3 regions of the Pseudarthrobacter sp. Y6 genome follow, and region 2 is predicted to be linked to each of the others. Evidence: riboswitches for the same ligand, from Rfam matches in the RefSeq annotation. Region 2 holds a riboswitch; each other region holds the start of a gene.
The links. A riboswitch is a leader RNA that binds a small molecule or an ion and turns the genes downstream of it on or off. The one in region 2 is predicted to bind S-adenosylmethionine.
Positions count from the first base shown of each region.

Region 1 (3,266 bases), 1.0 Mb from region 2:
GCCGACGGCTGCCAGGCCAGGACGCATTTCCGGCTTGGAGTGATGAACCGCCTGAGGCGTCGACTCGGCAAAAAGCGTAGCCAGATCCGCTCCAAAGACCGCAGCCAACTTGCGGATGGTGGCGAGGCTGGGATCCGTACTCCCGCGTTCGATCTGGCTTAGCATGCCGACCGAAAGCCCCGTCGCTGCGGCCAGATCCCGCAGAATTCGACGAAGACCCCCTCCATTTCTCCTTCACACGGACCCTCCGGGCACCACGGCGATCCCTCGCCGCGCGCCCGGCTTTTGCCCCCTCACAAACTGGCTGAAGCCTTCACCATTTTCTGCCAGGAAATCCTCCACGAGCTCCTGCACGAGCTCCTGCCCCAACGCCGACAACGCGCCGTCCCCCGCGCCGTCAAACGCAAAATGTCCAACTGGCCACTCAAGAAAAGTCACAAAACCACAAAGTAAAGGGCATTGGGCCTAGTCCAGGAACGTGTTCCGAAGCTGGACGCCGAGCTGGCCGATCTCGGTCAGGAAGCCGTCGTGGCCGATCGGAGCCTCAATAACGTGCACGTCCACGTCACCCGGGAGCGCGTCAGCCAGCTCACGGGACTGCGACGGGAAGTACAGCCGGTCACTGTCCACGGCGGCCACGAAGAACCTGGCAGTGGCACGGCCCAAGGCCTCGTTCAGCGAACCTCGACCGCGGCAGACGTCGTGGCTCATCAGGGCGTCGGTGATGGCGATGTAGCTGTTGGCATCAAAGCGCCGCACCAGCTTTTTGCCCTGGTGGTCCAGGTAGCTTTCCACCTGGTAGCGGCCCCGCTCCCCCAGCGCTGCCGCCTGAAACGGCGATTCCGGGTGCTGGGCCGACCGTCCGAAGCGCCCATCGAATTCCTCGGCGGAGCGGTAGGTGATGTGCGCAATGCGCCGTGCCAGGGCCAGGCCGTCCTCCGGCAGCGGACCGCCGTAGTAGTCGCCTTCGTTGAAATTGGTGTCCTGGCGGATGGCGAGCGTCTGCGCCTGGGCGAACGCAATCTGTTCGGCCGTGCTGGCGGCACCGATCGAGATGACGGCGCACCGCTGGACCCGTTCCGGGTAGGTGACCGCCCACTCCAGGGCCCGCGCGCCGCCCATGGAGCCGCCCAACACGGCGTACCAGCTCGGGATACCCAGCTGGTCAGCCAGCCTGGCCTCGGCCGCCGTTGTGTCCCGCAGCGTTACCAAAGGGAAACGTGACCCCCATGGCTTGCCGTCCGGGGCAACCGAGGACGGCCCGGTGGAGCCATAGCAGCCGCCGACAATGTTGATGGAAACCACAAAGAACCGGTCAGTGTCCACCGGCGCACCGGGTCCGGCCAGTTGTTCCCACCACCCGGGCTCGTCACTGTCGCCCCGCGTCACGTGCGTGCTGCCGGTCAGGGCGTGCTCAATCAGGACGGCGTTGGAGCCGTCCGCGTTGAGGGTTCCCCACGTTTCATAGCCGAGGGTGATATCCGGGAGGTACCCGCCGGCTTCGAGCTGGAGTCCACCAATGCTGGCGTAACGGACCACACCGTTCCCGGGGGCCGCAGTTCGGGAAATCGTAATCGTCATGGAAGGACCTTTTCTACGCGCTTGCCCACCGTCAATTGACCGGCAGGCCAGGTCCTCACCCGGGGCACCCCGCCGCGAAAGAGGGTTGCCGGCCAGCAAGCCGGGGCTGTCACTGGCACTCATGACCTGCTTCGAGTGTACGAACAGCCCCGGTCTATTACTAAGCATGTGACTGGTTGTGACTTTGCGGGAGCCCTACTGCTGCTGGCCTGCCGCTCCCTTGGCCGCCCGGAAGCCGGCCTCAAGGTCGGCGAGGATGTCATCGATGTGTTCGATGCCCACGGACAGGCGGACGAGTCCCGGGACCCCGGTGATGGCCTGCTGCTCCGGCGAAAGCTGGCTGTGCGTAGTTGATGCCGGGTGGATCACCAGTGAACGGACGTCCCCGATGTTGGCCACATGGGAGTGCAGCTCCAGGGCATCCACGAAGCGCTTCCCGGCCTCTGCGCCACCGGCCAGGTTGAAACCGACCGCCGCACCCGTGCCCTTGGGGCCGTATTTGCGGCCGCGCTCGTACCAAGGGCTGGAGGCCGCGTAGGCGACGGATTCGACGTCGTCCCTTGCCTCAAGCCACTCTGCGACGTCGACGGCGTTGGCCACGTGCCTCGGGACACACCCTCGATGTCCAGCACGTCCTCGCGGGAGCTGGAGACCACTTCGGCGAAGAAGAGCTTGGTATTGGGCTGGACGGCATCGCGCCAATGGTCCAGGTTGTCCGGGTCTGCCACAAACGTGACGGAGATGCCGAACTTCTTGAGGGTGTGCGCCAGGAGGTTATACGTCCCGCCGTACAGGCTGGGGCTGGCCACGACGTGGTCACCGGCCTCGGCAATGTTCAGGATGGCAAACATTTCAGCGGCCTGTCCCGAGCTCGGCAGCAGTGCCGTGAGTCCGCCCTCCAGACTGGCAATCCTCTGTTCCACGGCATCCTGCGTTGGGTTGCCGATGCGGGTGTAGGTCGGGGCGAGCTCCGCGAGGGCAAACCGGTTGGCGGCGCTGCTCGGTTGCGTTCAGTGTAAGAAGCCTTCCCTGACGGGAACAGAATTGTGACGAACGTGGTCAGCCGGCCGCTTTGAGTCCCGTTCCCGGCGGAATGTCCACTCGTGACGCAACAGGAATCCGGTAAGGCTACCCTTAGCTGAGAGCCGGATCACAAAGTGCCAAGATGATGGCATGCGCATGGATCACGTCTCTTACGCCTGTGAACAAGATGGCCTCGTTGCCACCACCGAACGTATTTCGTCCGCCCTCGGCGTTGAAGCCGTGAAGGGTGGAGTGCACCCCCGGTTTGGAACCCGGAACATGATCATTCCCCTCGCCGGCCACAAATACCTGGAAGTCGTGGAGGTCCTGAACCACCCAGCCTCGGACAAGGCTCCCTTCGGGCAGGCTGTCCGGGCGCGGTCCGAAGCCGGCGGCGGCTGGATGGGCTGGTGCGTCGAAGTGGACGACCTCGCTCCGTTTGAAGACCGCCTGGGCCGTGCTGCCGTCAACGGCAACCGCAAGTTCCCGGATGGCCGCGAGCTGGTCTGGAAGCAGATCGGCATCCTGGGCCTGATCGCGGACCCGCAGGTCCCGTACATGCTCAAGTGGGAGGGCGACCCCGCCCTGCACCCGTCCAACGCCTATGAGAGCAACGTCAAGATGAGCTGCCTGACCATAGCCGGTTCCGCCGAACGCGTGAC
Region 1 covers NZ_CP189574.1:3,058,666-3,061,931, forward strand. The annotation lists gene ACQCSW_RS14725 (helix-turn-helix domain-containing protein) at 1-165, opposite strand, end outside; partial or broken gene ACQCSW_RS14720 (cupin domain-containing protein) at 1-71, opposite strand, end outside; gene ACQCSW_RS14730 (hypothetical protein) at 235-438, opposite strand; gene metX (homoserine O-acetyltransferase MetX) at 466-1,581, opposite strand; SAM riboswitch class IV at 1,594-1,708, opposite strand; partial or broken gene ACQCSW_RS14740 (PLP-dependent transferase) at 1,777-2,579, opposite strand; gene ACQCSW_RS14745 (VOC family protein) at 2,755-3,266, shown strand, end outside.
Region 1: linked by a shared signal. The riboswitch ahead of metX (homoserine O-acetyltransferase MetX) and the one ahead of ACQCSW_RS19810 (DUF1737 domain-containing protein) in region 2 are both predicted to bind S-adenosylmethionine.

Region 2 (3,266 bases):
CCATTCGGCCAGCCGCAGCGCGGACGCGGAGGAGTGGTTCACGCGCAGGGCCATGGTCTCCAGGCCCTTGGTAAGCACCCAGGCGTTGAAAGCGGAGAGGGCCGGGCCGGTGTGCCGCATGAGCTGCTTGACCGGGCCGTCGATGAACTCCTTGGTGCCCAGGATGGCGCCGCCCAGGACGCGTCCCTGCCCGTCGATGTGTTTTGTGCCGGAGTACACAATCACGTCCGCGCCCAGCTGGCCGCAGCGCTGCAGCAGGGGAGTGGCAAAGACATTGTCGACGACGACAGTGGCCCCGGCGGCGTGCGCCAGCTCGCTGACCGCGGCGATGTCCACGATTTCCTGCATCGGATTGGACGGCGATTCGAAGAACACTGCGGTGGTGGGCTCCGACAGGGCGGCGCGCCACTGCTCGAGGTCCGGGCCGTCAACAAACACGGTTTCCACGCCCCAGCGCGGCAGGATCTCGTTCAGAATCACAAAGCAGGACCCGAACAGAGAACGCGCAGCAACCACCCGGTCCCCGGCCGCCAGCAAGGCACCCAGGGCGGTGAACACAGCTGACATGCCCGACGCCGTCGCAAAGCACGCTTCGGTGCCTTCGAGCAGGCGGAGTCGTTCCTGGAAAGTGGCCACGGACGGGTTGCCGTACCGGGAGTAGACGAAGCGTTCGTCCTCGCCGGTGAAGGCACGCTCGGCGGCGGCAGCGGACTCGTAGACGAAGCCCGAGTTCAGGAAGACCGGCTCAGTGGTCTCCTGGAAGTTGGTGCGGTCCAGCCCGCCGCGGACCGCCTGCGTCTCGGCGCTCCAGCCGGCGGCGTCTTCGTTGAAGGTCACTTGGCGATTCCCAGGTTGGTGGGGAGGCCGCGGTTCTTCCAGCCGTTGACGGTGCGCTCGCCGTAGCGGTCCGGCTCGCCTTCGAAACCCTCCAGGACGTTGTAGCAGGTGAAGCCGGCCTGCGTCGCAGCGATGGCGGCGGCGATGGAGCGCTGGCCCGAGCGGCAGAGGAATACCAGCTCCGCATCGTCGTCCTCCGGTGCCTGCTGTGTCAGGTCGGTGATGAAAGCCGGGTTGGGGATGCCGCCGGGGAACGTCCACGGGATGAACAGGGGATCGTTGTCCGTGGCCTTGGTGTCGGGGATGCCGATGTGGGCCCATTCGCCTTCGGTGCGGACGTCCACCAGGATGGCGCCCTGTTCGAGTTTGGCCCAAGCCTGCTGCGGGGTGAGGTCTCCGGCGTAGCTCACGCGTGGCCCTCGCCGTCGAAGTCGAGGTCTTCCACGGCGGTGGCGACGGCGGCATCCGCGCTGGCGATCGCAGCCGGGAGTATCAGTGCCTGCGCCACAATCACGCCGGTGCCATTGAACGTCGCCGAGGGGCTGCCGTGCAACACGTAGCCCTCAGCCAGGGCGGCAGAAATCCGTTCGCAAAAGGCCCGGTCATCAGGTCCCGTGATGAGCCGGTAGGACAGTTTTTCTTCAGGGGCAGGTGCGTCAGACACGACGGATCTCCTTTTCTCACGCTTGCAGCTCGAATGGGTCGATATGCCGAGTATTCACCTGAGGCACCCCGCCGCGAAAGGGAGGGTTGCCGACCGGCCAGTCAGGGCTTGGCGCCGGTTCTCATTACTCCCCAAAAACGTAGCACCCGCCCCGCCCGGCCGCACGGCCGCCGTCGTCATCTTCCGTAATCAACGCAACTTTCCGTGACCCCACCGTGCTTCCGCAACACCAGCGAACGGCGGGACAATCGGGTCATGGGGAACAGCCGGGGCAAATCACTGACGGGCGCCTGGGCGGCGCGTGCTTTGGCCGTGACGCTGTGCGCCGTGCCGGTGCTGGCGGGAGCGACAAGCTGCCGGAACATCTTCGCGCCACCGCCGTGCATGCCGCCGGAGTTCTCCGTCTCACCGGCCACGGCGAAACCCGGTGAGCAGGTCACCGTCAGCGCACCGGACACCACCTGCGACGCCCGCTACGGCGCGGACGCCCGGATCCAGGTGACGGTCAAGGACGCGGCCGGGACTGCGGTGCTCGAGGAACTGGCGCCCATGTCCGACGACGGCGCCTTCAATGTTGTGTTCACCGTCCCGGCGGCCATGGCGGCCGGGACAGCCGCTGTCACCGCATATCCCTCCGGCGTGGACTGGTGTGACGACACCGGGGTCAACAACCGGGCCGCGCAGGGGCCGCCGGAACTGGTCCGGGTTTCGTGTGCGGAACGCGTGGTGCCGCTGGTGGTGCTTGCTCCCGGAGGTTGATCCGGATCAGGGTGATCTGAACCAACAGGGCGATCTGAACCAAAGGCCGGGACCGATAGAGTTTGGCTGGGGCACCGGTCACCATTACTGAAGCAGCCGTCCTTGGGGGTTTTCACCAGCATGCCAACAGCCACCGCATCCCGGCGCGTGACCAGACCGGCGGCCACAACGCGTCTTCACCCACTGCCGGCCGCGCTCCTGCCGGCCGGGCTCCTGGCGGCACTGCTCCTGGTGCTCACCGTGATGCCTGCGGGTACCGCCCGCGCCGCTGCGCCTGCCCCCGGGGAAGGCAAGCCCCTTCTGGGCGCTGTCCTGGAGTGGGGAGAGGACTCGGCGCAGGGCTTCGCCGAACGGTTGGGGGCTTCGCCCGCGCTGCTGGGCCACGATATCTCCCTCCCGGTCCGGTCCGGCGAGGAACAGGACATCCGGGAATTCCTGGGCCAGGCCGGCGGCCTGGGGTCCCACGCGATGCTCACTGTGCGCCCCGCCGTGGCGTTGGACCAGGTGGATTCCGCCGCCGCCGAAGCCTTCGCAGGTAAAGTCCAGGATTTGGCGGCCCGTTTCCAGGGCACGCTCCTGATCAGGTTCGCTCCGGACATGAACTCAAGCTGGCTGGGATGGGGACAGCAGCCAGCCGCCTACAAGTCGGCGTTCCGGAACGTGGCCGCAGAGTTCAAAGCTGCCGACGACGCCGGCACCGTCATGGTGTGGCAGCCCTACCTGGGGCGGGACTACCCGTTCGACCGCCACCCCAACGCGCCGGCCCCGGGATCTGAAGGCTTTGCTGCGCTGGACACCAACGGTGACGGCAGCTGGAACGGATCTGATGCCGCCTATGCGCCCTACTACCCGGGCGACGACGCCGCGGAATGGGTGGGGCTGACCGCCTATCACGACGACACCGGCGGCAATTCCGCGGTCAACACCCTGCCCGCTGACGGCGAGCTCTCCGCGATGCTGACCCAGTCCGGTAACGAGGACTTCTACGAAGCATACGTCGACCGAC
Region 2 covers NZ_CP189574.1:4,094,579-4,097,844, reverse strand. The annotation lists gene ACQCSW_RS19820 (O-succinylhomoserine sulfhydrylase) at 1-837, opposite strand, end outside; gene ACQCSW_RS19815 (rhodanese-like domain-containing protein) at 834-1,247, opposite strand; gene ACQCSW_RS19810 (DUF1737 domain-containing protein) at 1,244-1,501, opposite strand; SAM riboswitch class IV at 1,515-1,630, opposite strand; gene ACQCSW_RS19805 (hypothetical protein) at 1,757-2,260, shown strand; gene ACQCSW_RS19800 (hypothetical protein) at 2,381-3,266, shown strand, end outside.

Region 3 (3,266 bases), 1.8 Mb from region 2:
AGAAACCGCCAAGCCGTGTTCAAGCAGCAGGGTGGTGAACTTGCCTGTCCCGGCGCCCACGTCTACGGCGTCCGTGGCCCCTGCCGGGATCAGCCAGTCCGCTGAATCGTCAGGGTAGCCAGGGCGTACACGCTGGTAATGTTCGCCGCCGTCCTGGAAACTCTGTCCGAGTTCCAGACGGCGTCCGTCCTCAAGCCTGGGGCCACCCCGTGCCATGCGGCCTCCCTTAACTGTGCCCATGAGTATCCTTAACTGTGCCCATGAGTATCCTTTGAATTTACCGCATGGGCCGCAGCTGCCAGGTCAGGAAAGCGTCAGTCAGTCGTCAAGGCACGGAGCCGCGCCGGCAGTGCCCGGCGTGTTGGGCGCCCAGTGCGGGTACGTGCGGGTGTCGTTGGCCGGAACCCAACGGCCCTCGTCCACCACGTAGTCCCAGCCCAGGCCGGTCCGGCGGAGTTGCTCAAGGCCGGCAAGGAGCCGCTGGGCATCCTCCAGCCGGGAACCCACGCCGAAGCTGGCCCGCAGCGAACCGGAGGGAAGGCCGAGGCGCTTGAGCAGCGGGTGCGCGCAGAAGCGGCCGTCCCGGAGGCCAACGCCGTGCTCGGCCGACAGGTAGGCGGCCACGAGTCCGGCGTCGTACCCTGCAACGGAGAAGTTCACCACGCCGATGGTGCCGGTTTCAGCGTCCGTGTCCGAGAAGATCTGGTGCACAGTGACGCCGTCGATCTTCCCGAGCCCGTCCACCAGGAATGACCTGATGGCCGCCTCATGGGCGTGCCAGCGGTCGTGGTCCAAGGACGCGATGACCTGGGTGGCGCGGGCCAGGGTGGCCGCGCCCAGGACGTTGGGGGAGCCGCCTTCGTGCCGGGCCGGACCGGTGGCCCAGCTGACGCCGTCGAGCTTTGCCTCGCGGACGGCGCCGCCGCCGGCCAGGTGGGGAGTGCCGGCGTCGAGCCAGTCTGTGCGGCCCACCAGGACCCCGGAGCCGAACGGCGCGTAAAGCTTGTGGCCGGAGAAGGCGAGGTAGTCGACGTCGTCGGTGCTGATATTGATGCGCCGGTGCGGCGCGAGCTGCGCGGCGTCCACCACGATCCGTGCGCCGTACTCGTGGGCGAGGGCGGCCAGGGCCTTGACCGGGAGGATCTCGCCGGTGACGTTGGAGGCGCCCGTGACCGCGAGGAGGCTGACGTTGCCCTGCTCAAGTTCGGCGCGGAGGACCTCGATGGTCCCCGAAATCGTGTCGGCAGCCACGACGCTCCGGTGCGGTACGCCCTGCCAGGGCAGGAGGTTGGCGTGGTGCTCGATGTCCAGGTAGAGGACATCGCCATTCGGCTGCCCGTCCGTCGCCGGCAGGCAACCCGCCAGCAGGTTCAGCGAGTCCGTGGTGTTCCGGGTGAAGATGACGGAGTCGTCCGGGCGTCCGCCCACAAAGTCGCGCACGATGTTACGGGCGTTTTCGTAGACGGAGGTGCTGATCTGCGACGCAAAGCCGGCGCCGCGGTGGACGCTGGCGTAGAACGGCAGGATCTCGTTGAGATAGGCGGACACCACGGAGAGGGCGGGAGCGGATGCGCCGTAGTCCAGGTTTGCGTAGCGGACATGGCCGCCCTGGATCAGCGGAGCCTGGATTTCCGCGCCGGTGACGGCGGAGAGAGGGCGCCCGGCGGGGGCGGCGGCATCGTTGAACAACGCAGCGGCGTCGGCGGCGGTTTTGGGGGAGACGGTGGCAGTTGTCACGGAGACCTCACTCTAAAAGGACTCCCCGTACCGGGAATCCGCGCTTGCCGTGTCCGTTCCGGACCGGCCTGGTCGTCACCCGGGGCACCCCACCGCGAATGGAGGGTTGCCGGCCAGCAAACCGGGGTTTAGCGCTGGCACTCGTGACCTGTTAAGAGCGTAGAACATGGGCCGCGGCAGGAAGAAGCCCGGCCGAATGTTAAGGACTTTGTTACGTGCATTTGAGTAATGACCAAAAACTCGAATATACGACGGCGGGCACCCCCTTGAGGAGGTGCCCGCCGTCGATAATTCGGTATAAGTGCCTAAAGGAGATCGTCCAGATCCGGGTTCAGCCGCTTGAGGACCTCTGAGTGCAGGATGGAATTCGTGGCCAGGGCGTTGCCGCCGAATGGCCCGTCCTCGCCCTCCAGAGAAGTGAAGCGGCCGCCGGCTTCCACCACGATGGGCACCAGGGCGGCCATGTCGTACAGGTTCAGTTCCGGCTCGCAGGCGATGTCCACGGAACCTTCGGCCACCATGCAGTAGGACCAGAAATCACCGTAGGCGCGCGTGCGCCACACGTCCTCGGTCAGGCCCAGGAACTCATCCAGGTTGCCGCGCTCCTTCCAGCCGCCCAGGCTGGAATAGGACAGGGAGGCGTCCGAGAGTTTGGAGACGTCCGAGACCCGGAGCCGCGTTGCGGCGGCGAGGGACTTGCCCATGTACGCACCGGAATCCTTGGCGGCCCACCAGCGTTTGCCCAGTGCGGGCGCACTGACCACTCCCACCACGGGTTCGCCTTCGTCCACGAGGGCGATCAGGGTGGCCCAAACCGGGACGCCGCGGACAAAGTTTTTGGTGCCGTCGATGGGATCAATGATCCAGCGGCGGGAGCCGTGGCCGGAGCTGCCGAATTCCTCGCCCAGCACGGCGTCCCGGGGACGCGAGCGGGAGAGCTGTCCGCGGATGGCTTCTTCCGCGGCCTTGTCCGCGTCCGTGACCGGTGTCAGGTCCGGCTTGGTCTCGATGTGGAGGTCCAGTGCCTTGAAGCGGCTCATGGTCTGGTCATCCACGGAATCGGCCAGCACATGGGCAAGGCGCAGGTCATCGTTGTAGCTCGAAGCGGGTTGGATCATGGTTCCAAACTACCGTCTCAGAGCCGCGGGGTTGGGGACGTCGGCGTTCCGCCGCTAACCGATGCTGCCCAGTTCCTTGGTTTCCTGGCCAACCAGGCGGGGATCCGTGCCCAGCAGCCGCCGCAGCGACGCGAGCCGGGCCGGGCCGGTGGGACCCGCCTGGCCGGCGGACACCCAGGCATCCACTCCGCAGTTGACGGCCGCGGTGTTGTGCTTGCAGCCACGCTCGCAGGCGTCCGTGCCCGGCTCCAGGTCCGGGAAGGACCGAAGGATCCGGTCCGGGTCCACGTGGGCCAGGCCGAACGAGCGGATGCCAGGGGTGTCGATGATCCAGCTTCCGGCCGGAGCGCCGGTCAGCTTCAGGGCAAGGGCCGACGACGACGTGTGGCGGCCGCGGCCGGTCACCGCGTT
Region 3 covers NZ_CP189574.1:1,699,202-1,702,467, forward strand. The annotation lists gene ACQCSW_RS08095 (class I SAM-dependent methyltransferase) at 1-216, opposite strand, end outside; gene ACQCSW_RS08100 (aminotransferase class V-fold PLP-dependent enzyme) at 319-1,737, opposite strand; SAM riboswitch class IV at 1,773-1,886, opposite strand; gene hisN (histidinol-phosphatase) at 2,043-2,855, opposite strand; gene rsgA (ribosome small subunit-dependent GTPase A) at 2,910-3,266, opposite strand, start outside.
Region 3: linked by a shared signal. The riboswitch ahead of ACQCSW_RS08100 (aminotransferase class V-fold PLP-dependent enzyme) and the one ahead of ACQCSW_RS19810 (DUF1737 domain-containing protein) in region 2 are both predicted to bind S-adenosylmethionine.